One region of the Glutamicibacter sp. TV12E genome, then DNA from elsewhere that is predicted to be linked to it. Evidence: riboswitches for the same ligand, from Rfam matches in the RefSeq annotation. Region 1 holds a riboswitch; each other region holds the start of a gene.
What was found. Region 1 has a riboswitch for S-adenosylmethionine ahead of ACT7DV_RS09240 (OsmC family protein). Riboswitches for the same ligand answer to the same signal wherever they lie in the genome.
Positions count from the first base shown of each region.

Region 1 (3,819 bases):
CCTCATAGGACAGCCGGAAGATCGTATAGCTGGTCACGATCAGCTGGGCATCGCCCAACTGATCAGCTACGGTTTGGCCGGCTTTCTTGGCTGTCGAGGTAATGCCCCGCGTTTTGAGCTTCGGGGTGAATCGATGGGCTTCATTGATCCAGTTGCCTACGACCGACGTCGGAGCCAGGACGAGGAACTTTTGATCTGGATTCTCAAGGCGGGCCTGTTCGAGACAAGCCAGCAATTGGACGGTCTTGCCCAGCCCCATGTCATCAGCGAGTACCCCGCCCAACGAGTGGGTGCGCAGGAAATTCAACCATGAAAGCCCCTGTTCCTGGTATGGGCGAAGGTTCGCTTTGAAGCTTTCGGGAAGCTCCACCTTTTGAAGTTCTTCACCGCGGCCGAGCTCATTCATGTTCTGCAACCACTGGCTATGCTGGGCTTCGATGATGCCCAGATCCAGCAGCTCGTGCCACCAGTCAATGCTTAGCTTGTGGACTCGAATCGTATTGCCTTCGACTTTGCCTAGTTCGCCAGCTTCTGCGATCAGCTGGCGCAGTTGCGCGAAGTCTTCACTCGCAATGGGAATGACCGTCATGTCTTCAAGGACCAGGTAATCCAATCGCAGAGTGAGTGCTGCCAGCAACAACGCGAAGGGCACCTTGATGTCATCGATGGTGACTTCGACCGTTAGATCAAACCAGTCGCCGGAGTTTTCACCTGCCTCGATAGAGACTGTTGCCGGCGTATCAAGGATCCGATATCTAGGCAGCTGATTCTGCGCTTCGATGAGAATATCTGGGTGCTCTTCAAGTAACGGCAGGGTGTAGACCATGAAGTCGATGGACTCATCGATGGTCAATTCACGATCCTCGTAAATCCCCTGGGAGTTCACCTGACCCAACGCCGAGTCGTCACCCAATTTGTCCTTGATTGAAGCCAGGATCTCTTTTTCGACGCTGCGCTGCTTGGTCGCTTTAGGCGCGTACTTCCACGAATAGTGCAGGTTCACCGTTTCGGCAGTGCTGGAAACTCGCAGCCGCAACACCGGGCGAGGAGGCTCGGGAATGTCGTAAGAAACGTTAGCGCTTTTCAGAGGTGCCAATGCCCTCATGCGATCCAGGTGAGAATCTTCGAATCGTTGGATGTCGGTTGACGGAATGAACTGCACACCAGAAGCGATAAAGGTCGCCAGCTCGCCCGAAACGGGCTCGGCAAATTCGGCTAGTCCCCAGTCCTTGGATTTCTCCAGCGGTTTCGACGAATACGCCAAAAGAGTTGGCGGGTTGCCGATAGGCAATAAGTGAGTGTGCTCCTCTTCAGGTCCTCTGAGGATGCCTTCTACCGTCAACCCGTTCTCGCCGCGACGCATATCCAGGTAGGCCTGAGCCTGTACCTCGCTGAAGTTCACTTCAGCTTTGCCCGAAGTAGCACCGTTGATGATCGCTACGCCAGCGTCCCGAAGCTCTCCAAATGCGGCTATCAAGTCCTTGCCGGGCACTTCCATCAAGGAAATCCAGTCCTTGGCTTCCCAGAAATGGCCATACTTCTGCTTTTCTGCGTGCTCTCGCATACGGTTCAGTTCAATTACGGCTCGGCGCTGTTCCCTAGGGAAATGTTCGTCAAAGGCTACTGATTTCCAGCTCACACCGGACTGCACCCAAGGACTCTTGCTTCCCCGCTTAGCTGGGCGCGCTTGAAGAGTCAGCAGGTCGTCGCCACCATACCGAGGCGTTCTGAGAATCTTCAGGATCAGCCCCAAAGGTTCTTCAATAATGTCTATTTCGTCCTGGGGCACCGGCAACAGTCGGTTAAGGTTTCGCTCCCACTGAGGTACTGCATTGCGACGCCACGCGTATGGGTCCGATTCGACGTCAGAAACGATCAGTGGATCATCCTCGTCACTGAGGACCTCTAGGAGTAAAGCCGCCACCTCTGCGCAGCTATTTTCGGAAGGATGCCCTGAGCAAAATCCTTCAAATTCAATGCGATCCCCCGCAATGTGGAAATTCGCCACCACTTCGAGACCTGCGACCAGGCCGGTGACGCCTGAACTGCCAACCCTTTGGTATCGGTCAACGTCTTGAACGAGACCCGCTTTGTGATACATCCGTCCAGCACGAAGTTCATCGTCAGACACCAATAAGTCCAGAGAGCCAAAGTTCAGCTGGAATTCCATCATCGCCATCCAAAAGTAGTGCGTTAGAGCGGATTGCTACCCTCCATCCTATCGATGTATAGGGACAAGACAGCCATGACGAAACGTTAAGTGGATACTTTACCGAGCCCGCTGTTAGCGGATAAAAAGGAACTACTGAATCACGAGTTCCGCTCATCAAGGCCCTGGCTGAGTGGACGGCAACCCTTGAGCCATTGTGCGGGGTGCCCCAGGTGACGATTCGACGCATCTTGAAATCCAAGATCGTAAACGATGGCGCCCCTGCGCCAGAAAGGGGATGACTCCCCCATGTCTCACGCAACAGCAAAACTCTCAGTAGCCGAGGACCGTTCACAGCGCCTTCAAGAAGCAGGTGCAGGTTGGGGCGAACGGATTTCCGCCGTACCGCATAGCGCCGCGTTGACCTTTACGGTCCAGGGCGAAGGCTTTGATTCGGTTGCCAGCAATATCCGCGCCGGCAAGCACACCTTCACCGTGGACGAACCGGCAGCGCTCGGTGGCAGCGACATCGCGGCCAGCCCAGTGGAATACGCGTTGGCGGCCTTGGTCTCCTGCCAGGTAGTGGTCTATCGGCTCTACGCTGAGAACCTGGGAATCCAGGTTGACGATGTCCAGATCACCGCCGACGGGCAGCTCGACGTCCGCGGGCTCTTCGGCATCGATCCTTCCATCCGCCCCGGATTCTCTTCGGTGGATCTGAAGGTGCAGATTGCTGGCCCGGAATCCGCCGAACGCTACGAGGAATTGCGCCAGGCAGTAGATGCACACTGCCCGGTGCTTGACCTCTTCGCCAACCCGGTGCCGGTAACCACCTCGGTGCAGCTGATCGAAGCCAGCTAGCCCAAGCTGGATACAGCAATGCACTGTGGCGGCCATTGATATTAATGGCCGCCACAGTGCACTTTGCACCTAGGGAAAACTACTGTTCCAGGAAGTTGAGCAGCACCTTGCCCGAGGTCGAGGAGTCCTTGGCGGTTTCAAAGGCTTCAAGTCCATCGGCTACCGGGAACTCATGGGTGACGGCTGCCCCGATCTGCAGGGAGCCGTCGGCCAGGGCTTCGAGCACCTGATCGATTTCGCCGTTGAAGCGGAAGGATCCGACTAGTTCCAGTTCCCGAGTGATAGCCAGTGAAATCAGCGCAGGCTGTTCGCCAGAGGGCAGCAATCCGACCATGACGACGCGCCCGCCGCGCACCGCACCGCGGACCGCTGATGCCAAGCCGCGGTAGTTGCCGCTGGCCTCGATCACCACATCCGCGTTGACTTTGGCGATGGCCTCTTGGTCATCGGCGCGCAGGGTGGAGGTGGCGCCCAGTTCCCGGGCGATGGCCAGTGGCTTCTCGTGCATATCCACTGCGATGATCTCGCTGGCACCGCCACGCTTGAGCACTGCCACCGCGAGCGCGCCGATGGGGCCGGCGCCAATGACAAGGGCCTTTTTGCCTGAGACATCTCCGGCACGCGAGACTGCATGCCACGCCACCGCTGCCGGTTCGGCCAGTGCGGCGTCGCGCAGCGAGAGTCCCCCAGGCAGTTCGCGCAGCATGCGCGTTGGCAGGTTCACTTCACGGGCAAAAGCGCCCTCGGTATGCGGGTAGCGGGCGGCCGAGCCGAGGTAGGTGCAGCCCGGGGAAAGGTTCGGGCGATCT
Region 1 is NZ_JBQVVF010000001.1:1,974,760-1,978,578, reverse strand. Features, by position in the region: gene ACT7DV_RS09245 (DEAD/DEAH box helicase) at 1-2,173, opposite strand, end outside; SAM riboswitch class IV at 2,309-2,428, shown strand; gene ACT7DV_RS09240 (OsmC family protein) at 2,459-3,010, shown strand; gene ACT7DV_RS09235 (L-idonate 5-dehydrogenase) at 3,090-3,819, opposite strand, start outside.

Region 2 (3,819 bases), 1.4 Mb from region 1:
GTCCTCACGCCACTCCCATCGATCACCGCACTGTGTGCGCACACCGAGCACACCATTTTAGAATACGCGCTCCACAGCACCGCAACGAAAAGGAGCGCTTGAAGCTAGAGGATCAAGGTCCAGGTCACCAGGGCGGCCTCATCGGACTCGTTTTCCCAGCTGTGCGGCTCGCGCCCAGGAAAGCTCATGGTGTCCCCGGCCTGGAGCTCAACACGCTGCTCGGGCAGCACGAGGGTGAATTTTCCGGCGATCACATGGAGCACTTCCAACTCGCAGTCCACCGAATACAACTCGGCTTCGCCAGAGCCCTTGGGAGCGATTTCGGCTCGGATCATCTGCACGCGCTTCTCGCCGCGCGGCGTCACCAGCTGCTCGGTGATCCCCTCCCCGCCCAGCGACACCCGCGGCGCTTCTTCCAGCCGCACCAGCATGGTTTCGGGCACTTCAAATAGCGTGCCCACCTCGATGCCGAGCACCTCGCACAATTTCAGCAGCGTCGAGACCGAGGGGCTGGTGAGATCGCGCTCAACACGCGAGAGGAAGCCCTTGGTCAGCCCAGACAGCTCAGCGACCTGGTCGATGGTCATTCGCTGCCGCTGGCGCACCCCGCGCAACCGCGATCCGATATTGATCGCAGCACCGCTTGATTCCACGGGCAGGGTCTTCATGCTTTCGCTCCATCACTTCGCTTGTTGTGGCACGCCAGCAGCCAAACGGGCGTACCGAAAAGGCTCCGGCGGCAAGTTTACCAATAGTAAACAGAGCATAGCGCGAGTCCTGCAAATATGCCGTGTCCCGCACGTTCCGCGCTCCGGATCCCTGCACGCTGGCTAGACTCTGATCATGGATCACAGCAAGGAACTGCTCCACGAATATCTCTCCGACGCGCGCGAAGCAGTCATCTACAAGGCCCAGGGGCTGAGCGGCCTGCTGGCACGCAAGCCGCTGACGCCCACCGGAACGCACATCCTCGGCGTCGTCCACCACCTGGCCATCACCGAGTACGGGTATTTTGCCCAATGCCTCGGCCGTGCAGTGGATGACCCCTATATCCAAGAGCTTCTGGATGCCGATGATCCGCAGGCCGACTTCCTGCCGCCGGCCCGCTTCAGCGCCAGCGAAATTATCGAGTTATACCGGGAGTCAACTGCCTTCTCGGATGCTGGCATCAGGGCTTTGCCGCTCAGCGCACCGGTTGAAGTGCCCTGGTGGATCCGCCGCCGGCACACCACGCTGGAACATCTCATGGTGCACATGATCGCGGAAACCTCCCGGCACGCCGGCCACCTCGACATCGTGCGCGAACAGCTTGATGGCTTCACCGGCTTGCGCCCCGAAGCGCCCAACCTCCCGGACTATTCCGCAGCGCAATGGGCCCAGCAGTTCGACTCGATCAACCGCCTCGCCATGGGTGATGACCACCGGTAGCCAGGGGGCCAGGTCATATTACGGAACGGGTCTTCATCGCGGGGAGCGCAGGCGGTAGTATCGCAAGTGTTGCTTCACGAGACACGGCGCCAAGCTCCGACTGGCCGTGCACCAACCCCAGATTCATGGGTGGTTCGGATGAGGAAGCGGTCCGTTCACACAATGTGCTCGGGCAAGAACACAGCGAGAGCGCATCACATGGCCTATTCCGTCCTGCCCATCGTCGACCGCCGAACCGGCCAAGTGCAATTCAAGGTCCGAGGACTCTGGCATATTTGCTACGTCGGCGATCCAATTCTGCTGGAACAGCTCCTGGCCCGCTGCGCACGCCGCCCGGTCTTCGATCCGGAAACTTCCGAGCTGCTCCTGGGCGTTGCCGCCGCAGGGGAACTGCAGGGGCGCAACGTCGCTTTTAGCCTTGCCAAATTCCCAACGCTCCATCCCCTTACTAAAATCGGTAGCTGACCCGTTCACCGAGTTTCGCCAAGAAATTCGACCTGCCAAGAGAGCTGTTTTCGTGATGTCGAACCAGTCAGCAACCGAACCTACCCGTGCCCAAGTCCAGCGCTGGCGAAAGTACCTGGCCGATGAAGTCGCCGAAGGCGCCATCTACCGCACCCTGGCCCAGAAGAAATCAGGGCAGGAAAAGCAGATCCTGCTGGGACTTGCCGAAGCCGAAGCGCGGCATGAGGCGCACTGGCGGGCCAAGCTGGGAGAACACGCCAAGCCTGTCCGCCCATCATTGCGCCGCACGATCTTGCGCTTCTTGGCCCGCAATTTCGGCTCGGTCTTCGTGCTGGCCATGGCACAGCGTTCCGAGAGCAATTCGCCGTACCGCGACGACAAGGACGCGACCGCGCAAATGGCCGCCGACGAACAGGTGCATGAAGAAGTAGTCCGCGCGCTGGCCACCGCCGGCCGGGCTCAGCTCTCGGGCAACTTCCGCGCCGCAGTTTTTGGCGCGAATGACGGCTTGGTCTCCAACCTCGCCCTGATCATGGGCATCGGCGCCACCGGGGTATCCTCCACCTTCGTGCTCTTTTCCGGCATCGCCGGGCTCTTGGCCGGAGCGCTATCCATGGCGGCCGGCGAATTCGTCTCCGTGCGTTCCCAGCGCGAGCTTCTCACCGCGTCGCGGCCCACCCAGGTGACGCTGACGGCAGCACCCAACCTCGATTTGGCGTCCAACGAGCTGGTGCTGATCTACAAGGCCCGCGGCATGAGCGATGAAGATGCAGAACACCGCGCCGCAGAACGCATGGGGCTTTTCACCTGTGATTGCAACCCTGCCTTCTCGCTGAACCCCGAGGAACGCGCAGAGGAACTGGAAAGCGAACACGAAGAGCTCGGCTCGGCCACCGGCGCGGCAGCCACTTCCTTCTGCCTCTTCGCTTCCGGCGCCATCATCCCGATCCTGCCCTATATCTTCGGTCTTGGCGGCTTGGCGGCCGTGGCCATCTCCGTGATCCTGGTGGGTATCGCCTTGATGATCACCGGAGCCATCGTCGGCCTGCTCTCCGGAGCCTCGCCGCTCAAGCGCGGCCTGCGCCAGCTGGCCATCGGATGGGGCGCCGCAGCGGTCACCTACTGCCTGGGCCTGCTCTTCGACGTACAGGTCGCCTAGTCCCACACCTCTGGATCGGCCTCCCAGGCATCCAGCGTTGCCGTGGACCACGATCCGTACGTCGGGTTCGGCAGGATGATCCACTCGTCGCCGAACTTCCGCGAGTTCTGCTCCACCAGGCCCCGTTGCTGCTCCAACGGAGTACCGGCGAAATCCTCGTCGAAATCGTGCAGCGTGTCGCCCAGCTGCATCAGCACCTTGTGGCCGCTTTGCACTTCGGCCCGGCGCTCCTGCTTAGGCGGACCCAGAAGCAAGACCTGCTCCTTGCTGGCCTGTGGCAACCCCAGCTGTTTTAGGCTGTCCAGCGTAGCATCCAGATTCTCGGCTCCACGGTCTGAAATGTAGAAGATATCCACGCCCAGCTGGTCTGCGCGGTCCAAGAATTCCTTAGCGCCGTTGATCAGCGAGGGATGCCCCTCCGTTTCCCAGGAGCCCCAGGTATCCCAAGTGGTGTAGTCATGGCATTGCTCCATGTCCCGGGCCAGCAGCGCGGTATTGTCGATGACTGTTTCATCAAGGTCGGTGATTATGGCCAGATCCTGCCCCTTCGGCGCGGACTTGCCCTTGCCGCTGTTGCTCTTGGCACGGGCTTCCTTGACCTTCTGCTCAAGATTCACTGTGGCCATCGCATAGGTCTGTCCCTGCAGCGCCTGGGCTTCTGCGGATTGCTGCTGCCATCGAAGCGCCATTGCATACTGGCTGACAGCGCACGTGCCAGAGGTCTCGGCGGCGGCAGGAGCCTGTGCAGCAGCCGCTGCATAACCTCC
Region 2 is NZ_JBQVVF010000001.1:609,066-612,884, forward strand. Features, by position in the region: gene ACT7DV_RS02720 (hypothetical protein) at 1-8, opposite strand, end outside; gene ACT7DV_RS02725 (helix-turn-helix domain-containing protein) at 105-668, opposite strand; gene ACT7DV_RS02730 (DinB family protein) at 844-1,428, shown strand; SAM riboswitch class IV at 1,501-1,613, shown strand; gene ACT7DV_RS02735 (hypothetical protein) at 1,627-1,893, shown strand; gene ACT7DV_RS02740 (VIT1/CCC1 transporter family protein) at 1,949-3,052, shown strand; gene ACT7DV_RS02745 (5'-nucleotidase, lipoprotein e(P4) family) at 3,049-3,819, opposite strand, start outside.
Region 2: linked by a shared signal. The riboswitch ahead of ACT7DV_RS02735 (hypothetical protein) and the one ahead of ACT7DV_RS09240 (OsmC family protein) in region 1 are both predicted to bind S-adenosylmethionine.

Region 3 (3,819 bases), 1.1 Mb from region 1:
CGCGGCGGCTTCAGTGCCGGACACCATTTGGGCAATCTGGGCATAGTTCAGTCCGCCCAGATATCTGTAGCCGACCACCAGCCGCTGCTTCTCGGGGAGCCTTCCTACTTCCTGCCAGAGCTGGAGATTCTCCAGTTGCAGTGCTGGTTGCGGCTCGCCATCAATCTGGTCCCACTGTTGATGGTCGAGAAGGAACTCCGGCTTGTTCTTGCGCAGCTCATCGATGGCCTTGTTCCTTGCAATGCGGACCAGCCAGGCCAGTACATTGGCGTCCTCGGCAAGCTGCGGATAGGCCTTGAGCGCGGAGAGGAAAGTCTCGGACCAGGCGTCCTGGGCGCGATGCTCATCTAGCAGGGCGCGGCAAACGCGAAGGACGTTCAGCCCGTAATCCTGGACTATCCGCTCAAACGGCACTTGCATGGCTCTCCTGAAGGTCGGCACCTTTACGGGCATTCACCATGTAAACGTATCGCGGAGCAAAAATGTGAGGTGCCGATTGGAAAAATCTTGAGCGCCTAGCAGCTCACCGGGTCCAGTCCCTCAGCCAGCTGGCGCAGGCGCTGGATATCAATCTCGATGGCTTCGCCATTGTCTACGCCGCGGGGCAGCTTGGTTCCGGCCAGGGCATCACGAATGGCGCGCATGGTGGCTCCATGGCTGACCACTGCCACCTTCCTGCCCGCATGCTCATTCGACAGGTCGATCAACGCAGGAATCGCCCTGCGCAAAATCTCGTCAATTGGCTCCAACTGGTCTTGGACCAAGGCTGATTCCTCGTCGCTCACCTGGGCCATGATCCGGCCTTCGAGCGGTCCGAAACCGCGTTCAATCAATTCCGGGACGGGACGGCCGGTCTCGATGTCCAGCTCCTGGGCAATCAGCGCGGCCGTTTCCTGCGCTCGGCCCAGCGGGGATGCCAGCACCAGGGAGAACCCCTGGCCTTGAAGGTCGCGCCCTACACCGCGAGCTTGTTCGCGTCCGGTGTCGTTCAGCGGAATGTCGGTGCGCCCCTGAAGGCGGCCGGCCAGATTCCAATCGGTCAGCCCGTGTCTGATCAATACCAGCGCAGTATCCATGGCTCAAGCGTACCGCCGTGCGCGGTGATCGAAGAATCTCCGGCATTACGTCCGATACGCAACGTTAAGACTCATAGTTAGGTCATGAACGGTCATGTTGCGAAGATTGTTACACCATCCCGAGCGGCTGAGAGATCTGGTTCGTTGACGCCGCAGCAACCTGCCACATCCGGTGGTTACGGTGCTACCGCCAGAAACGATGCAGCCGCTTATCTTGTTTAACCACAACAAGTTGCGACATTGATTCCGGGATTCCTGCCTCGATCGCACCACCGCCCGCCGGTGAAGCGCGAAAACCCCATCGACAAGGAGTCGTAAGCCAACATGGCAGATCACAAGTTTGGATTCCGCACCCGCGCATTGCACGCCGGTGGCACCCCCGATGCAGAGCACGGCGCCCGTGCAGTGCCCATCTATCAGAGCACCTCATTTGTCTTCAAGGACGCCGACGACGCGGCCAACCTCTTCGCGCTGCAGAAATACGGCAATATCTATTCGCGCATCGGCAACCCGACCGTAGCGGCTTTCGAAGAGCGCATGGCCTCCCTGGAAGGCGGCATCGGCGCTGTAGCCACCGGCTCCGGCATGGCCGCCGAGTTCGTCACCTTCGCGGCCCTGGCCCAGGCCGGCGACCACATTGTGGCCTCCTCGAAGCTCTACGGAGGAACCATTACCCAGCTTGATGTTTCACTGCGCCGCTTCGGCATCAACACCACCTTCATCGATTCCAACGACCCCGCCGACTTCGAAGCTGCCATCCAGGAAAACACCAAGGCCGTGTACACCGAAGTGGTAGCCAACCCCTCGGGTGACATCGCGGACTTGAACGGCCTGGCCGAGGTGGCCCACCGCCACCTGATTCCCCTGGTCGTCGACTCCACGCTCACTCCCCCGTATATCCTGCGTCCCATCGAGCACGGGGCGGATATCGTCATCCACTCGGCAACCAAGTTCATCGGCGGCCACGGCACCACCCTCGGCGGCGTAGTGGTCGAGTCCGGGAAGTTCGACTGGGGCAACGGCAAGTTCCCCGCGATGACTGAACCGGTGGCCAGCTACGGCAACGTTTCCTGGTGGGCCAACTTCGGCGAATACGGCTTCCTCACCAAGCTGCGCAGCGAGCAGCTGCGCGACTTCGGTCCAGCCCTGCCGGCCCAGTCGGCGTTCCAGCTCTTGCAGGGCCTGGAAACCCTGCCCCAGCGCATGGACAACCATCTGGCCAATGCCAAGCAGGTCGCTGCCTGGCTGGAGGCAGATCCACGGGTCACCTACGTGAACTACGCCGGCCTGGAATCCCACCCGCAGCATGCCCATGCCAAGGAACTTCTGCCCATGGGCGTCGGTTCAGTGTTCAGCTTTGGCGTGAAGGGCGGGCGCGAAGCCGGCTCCAAGTTCATCGAAGCCCTGCAGCTGGCCAGCCACTTGGCCAATATCGGCGATGCCCGCACCCTGGTGCTGCACCCTGCTTCCACCACCCACCAGCAGCTCAGCGCAGGCCAGTTGATCGCCGCTGGCGTACCCGAAGATCTGATCCGGCTGTCGGTAGGCCTGGAAGATGTCGAAGACATCCTCTGGGATCTGGACCAGGCGTTGGCCGCCTCCCAGGAAACGGCCTCTGGCTCCGCCAATGAATTTGCGGAACCCGCCTATGATGGCGCGGCGTGCGCCATTCCTGCAGCACCGAAGGGAGCCAACTAATGAGCACCACCGACCGCACCTGGGAAGGCCCGGGAGCCGCGCAACGGCTGAACATCCTGCGCGAAACCAAGTCCATCGCCATCGTGGGAGCCTCCAACAAGCCATCGCGGGCCAGCTACTTCGTAGCGACCTACCTGCTGTCCTCATCCAAGTACAAGGTGTACTTCATCAACCCGGTGCTCGATGAGATCCTGGGCCAGCCGGTGTACAAATCCCTCGCTGATCTGCCGGAGACACCGGATCTCGTGGAGGTCTTCCGCAAGCACGATGACCTGCCATCCGTGTTGGATGAGGCCTTGGCCGTGGGGGCGAAGACCCTCTGGCTGCAGCTGGGATCCTGGCATGAGGACGTGGCCCGCCGTGCCGAGGCTGCGGGCATGAATGTCGTGATGGACCGCTGCGTGAAGATCGAGCACGCCCGCTTCCACGGCGGCCTGCGCCTGGCCGGGTTCAACACCGGGGTGATTTCCTCAAAGCGCCAGGTGCTCGCCTAGGCGATCCCAGGCAGCTGATTCAAGTGGCGGACAACCTTTATGGTTGCCCGCTACTTGCGGTTTGCAAGGGGATTCAGCGAATTGCTCCCCATGCCGTCGGGCACGCACATCAAGTTGGGCGTTGATATGCCGTGCACCCCTTAACTGCCACTATTGAACGTCCGGGGACAGCCAAGGCAAACTATTTAAAGCTGATTTTCTCGGCGTACAGACCGTCTACTTGGCACAATGCCAACCAATCCCACGCCAATATGCCACTTAACCCAAAATTCCAACACTATTAGCTTGACGTTCCCACGCAATCGGGCATAAAGTCATGGAAACACAGATTCATGTGGTGCAGGTCATGAGGGATTGCGGAGGCACAAAATGTTCGCCGAAGAACGACACCGGCTGATCGTCGAGCAGCTTGAGACGGACGGAAAAGTTTCCGTCGCACAACTGTCCGAACGCTTCGAGATCACCCGGGAAACGGTCCGCCGCGACCTGGCCCAACTCGAATCGGAAAACTTCTTGCGCCGCGTCCACGGCGGAGCGGTCACCACCACCGA
Region 3 is NZ_JBQVVF010000001.1:908,882-912,700, forward strand. Features, by position in the region: gene ACT7DV_RS04125 (RNA polymerase sigma factor) at 1-420, opposite strand, end outside; gene ACT7DV_RS04130 (histidine phosphatase family protein) at 516-1,076, opposite strand; SAM riboswitch class I at 1,188-1,282, shown strand; gene ACT7DV_RS04135 (O-acetylhomoserine aminocarboxypropyltransferase/cysteine synthase family protein) at 1,401-2,774, shown strand; gene ACT7DV_RS04140 (CoA-binding protein) at 2,774-3,268, shown strand; gene ACT7DV_RS04145 (DeoR/GlpR family DNA-binding transcription regulator) at 3,638-3,819, shown strand, end outside.
Region 3: linked by a shared signal. The riboswitch ahead of ACT7DV_RS04135 (O-acetylhomoserine aminocarboxypropyltransferase/cysteine synthase family protein) and the one ahead of ACT7DV_RS09240 (OsmC family protein) in region 1 are both predicted to bind S-adenosylmethionine.

Region 4 (3,819 bases), 1.1 Mb from region 1:
GTGCGCGCCATCGACGGGCCGGTACGGGTGATGACGATGTTGCCCTGGGTATTTGGCTCAACCCGCTGTCCCGCAGCGTCAACGATGTCCACCGCAACACCCGGCAGTGCGCGGGCGGCGCAACCTGGCTTGAAGTATTCATCGGTAGGCAGCGGGGAGAGGACCGTTGCCCCTGACTCGGACTGCCACCAGGTATCCACCATCGGAATGCCTGCCGGGGTGTCGCGGCCAATCTGTTCGCGCAGCCACCGCCAGGCCTCCGGGTTAACTGCCTCGCCAACGGTGCCGCCGACGTTGATGGAGGACAGGTCGTAGGATTTCGGAATACCCTCGGGGAACCAACCCATCAACGAGCGGACCAAGGTAGGGGCGGTGTAGTAGCTGGTGACCTTGTAGCGTTCGATGACTTCGAAGTGGCGTCCGGGATGCGGCGCGTTGGGCACGCCTTCATAGATCACCTGGGTGACACCATTGGATAGCGGTCCATAGATCTCATAGGTGTGGGCCGTGACCCATGCCAGGTCCGCGGTGCACCAGTGCACGTCTTTCTCGCGCTGGGACGCATCCGGGTTGGCGAAGAGCATGTTGTAGCTGGCGGCAGCCTGGGTCAGGTAGCCACCGGTGGTGTGCACCAGGCCCTTGGGCTGTCCGGTGGTTCCGGAGGTGTACATGATGAACAGCGGAGTTTCGGAGTCGAAGAACTGCGCCTTATGTTCGATGGGCTGGATGTCGACAACGTCGTGCCACCAGACATCGCGGCCTTCGGTCCACGGGATCTCATCGCCGGTGCGCCGGATGACCAGCACCTTCTCTATTTCATTCTCGCCGGAGACGGCTTCATCGGCATTGTCCTTGACCGGAACCGAAGTGCCTCGGCGGAATTGGCCATCGGTGGTCACCAGCACCTTGGCCTTCGTGTCTTCCACGCGGAACTTCAATGCTTCGGCGGAGAAGCCGCCGAAGACCAGCGAGTGGATGGCTCCGATGCGGGCGCAGGCCAGCGTAATGACGACGGTTTCGATGAGGACCGGCAGGTAGATGACCACGCGGTCGCCCTTGACTACGCCCATGGATTCCAAGGCGTGGGCGGCCTGGCTGATGCGTTCTTGCAGGTTCTTGTAGGTGACGGCCACCCGGTCGCCGGGTTCGCCTTCGAAATACAGTGCGACCTTGTCTCCGCGGCCGGCGGCCACATGCCGGTCGGCGCAGTTCACAGCAGCATTGAGCTTGCCGCCCAGGTACCAGGAGATCTGCGGTCCGCGCTTGGCTTCCGGGTCAGCTGGGAGGATCTGGCTGGTGGTATGCCAACTGGTGTCCCAATCAAGGAGGCGTGCCGCTTCGTCCCAGAATGCCTGGCGTGCTTCCTCCGAGGCAAATGCAGAGGTTGGTGCCGATTCGATGGTCATTACAGAGTATTCCTTGGTGTTTCTATTCGGGGGCTGATTTGGTACTTGATAGTTGGCGCCATCGGGCCCGGGGCTTTTATGGCGCGGCGCTCGGCGATAGCGAGCAGGGCATCGGCAAGTTGACCGAAGAAGGCCAGCTGTCGCTTGTGCCCTGGAGGTTCTTGGCCGAGGCGAATTGCCGGTCTTTGCCCATTGCCCGTTGTGGCTGCGAGCCTGAAAGCGCGGAACGGCGCTGTGCCGTGGTGGCAAATTTGCGCCAGAAATTGACGGGGCCGACATCCAGCACCATGGATGCGGGGGGCCGGGTCTTGCACTCGAGGCTGCGCAAAGCACAGTGCCATGATCATCTCCATCGGTCCTGGCGGTAGCACCGGCCTTTGGGATGTGTCCTCCATAGGTGGTTGCTGCGGCGTCACTGAGCCAGATCTCTCGGCCGCCCGGGATGGTTACACGTCTATTACAGGGTTTCGAAGGAATTGAATGCAAATCTTGCGTAACATGAAAAATCTTCGATAACTGCACCACATGCGCGGGATATTTCGTAATTTATTTCATTGAATGCCCGTTTGATCGATAATGGGCGAATATGGGCAATTCATCTTCGGCATGATGCACCATTAGCTGTTCAACCTGCCGGTCATCCCGGAGCCTCCCAAGGTCGAAATGTGACTTCGCGGCTTGGAAGCACCGGTTTGTTACGGCTACAAATGAATGACAACCCATCCAGAGCGGCTGAGAGATCTGGCTCGACGACGCCGCAGCAACCACCCGAAGAGCGGGACGGTGCTACCGCCAGGACCGATGGAAAGAATTGAGGACTTCTAATGTCATTTGGCGAGTCGCCGAACACCAGCGGTTTGGACTTCAACCAGCTCAGCGATCCTTCGCAGGCGAGCGCCATGGGGCTAGACGACTTCGAGGAGCAGCTTCCCACCCGGCAACTGCTCAAGGTCACTCCCGGCCCCGGCGCAGATGAGCAATACGACCGGCTGGCTGAAATCTTCCGCCCGGTCTTCGCGCAAATCGCCAGCACCGCCAAGGACCGCGATCGCAACCGCGTCCTGCCCTTTGAACAGGTGGGCCTGCTCAACCGTGAACGCTTCGGCGCACTGCGCATCCCCGTGGCCCAGGGCGGGTACGGCGCGCGCCTGGTTGACGTATTCCGCTTGCTCATCGAGCTTTCTGAAGCCGACTCGCATGTCGGCCAGCTGTGGCGCGCGCATATCGCCTTCGTGGAAAACGTGCTGCTCCTTGAGGATCAAGAGCTGCGCAGCAAGTGGATCGGGCGCATCGCAGCCGGCCAGATCGTCGGCAATGCCTATACTGAACGCGGCGGCAACGCCCTGGGCTCCTTGAACACCAAGGCCAGCCAAGTCGATGGCCGCTGGCTGGTGGACGGTGAAAAGTACTACTGCACAGGCACCATTTTTGCCGACTGGACCACTGTGGCCGTGGCGCATCCCGAACTGTCCGGGCGGCAGATCGCGGTGGTTTCCACGCAGCACAGCGGCGTCAAGATCCTCGATGACTGGGATGGCTTCGGCCAGGGACTCACCGGCACCGGCACCACGGAATTCCACCAGGTTCCGGTGGACTCGTTCATGCCGCAGCAGAGCAACGACTCCGAAGCGGCGATCTTCCAGCTGGTGCTCATGGCCGTGCAAGCAGGTATCGCCCGGGCGGCCTTGAATGACCTGCGCCTATCGGTGCAGAATCGCACCCGCATCTTCACCACAGGCACCGGTGTTCCGGTCCACCGCGAGCCGCAGGTCCTGCAACTGGTCGGCGAAGTCTCCGCGGAGTCCTTCGCCGCGGACTCGGTGGTGATCGGTGCCGTCCTTGAAGTCGAGGCAGCCCTGGTAGACCCGGGATTGAATGACGAAGAACGCTATGCGGTTTGCGAGCTGGCCGCCAACCGGGCGCAAACCATCGTCCAGCCGCTGGTCATCGGTGCCACCAGCAAGCTCTTCGACGGGCTGGGCGCCTCTTCGACCAGCGTCATCTGCAACCTGGATCGCCACTGGCGCAATGCCCGGACCATCGCCACCCACAACCCGGCCATTTACAAGGCACGCATTGTGGGGGACTACGAGATCAATGCGGTCCAGCCGCAACGCCTCTCGGTCACTGGCGAGGACAGCAACCATAGAGCCTATGGCGCCTGAACGCCGACTAATTAACTTCACTACCCAACCATGGCAAGGGGAACATCAATGAGCCAGCAGCGCGAAATTCTCTTCAATGCATTCGACATGAACTGCGTCGTGCACCAGTCGCCGGGCCTGTGGCGCCACCCGGATGACAAGGCCTCGACCTACAACACCATCGGCTACTGGACCCACCTGGCCAAGGTATTGGAAAAGGGCAAGTTCGACGGCCTGTTCATCGCCGATGTGCTGGGCACCTACGATGT
Region 4 is NZ_JBQVVF010000001.1:896,042-899,860, reverse strand. Features, by position in the region: partial or broken gene acs (acetate--CoA ligase) at 1-1,430, opposite strand, end outside; gene ACT7DV_RS04085 (hypothetical protein) at 1,483-1,734, opposite strand; SAM riboswitch class I at 1,753-1,855, opposite strand; SAM riboswitch class I at 2,123-2,214, shown strand; gene ACT7DV_RS04080 (acyl-CoA dehydrogenase family protein) at 2,231-3,571, shown strand; gene ACT7DV_RS04075 (LLM class flavin-dependent oxidoreductase) at 3,620-3,819, shown strand, end outside.
Region 4: linked by a shared signal. The riboswitch ahead of ACT7DV_RS04080 (acyl-CoA dehydrogenase family protein) and the one ahead of ACT7DV_RS09240 (OsmC family protein) in region 1 are both predicted to bind S-adenosylmethionine.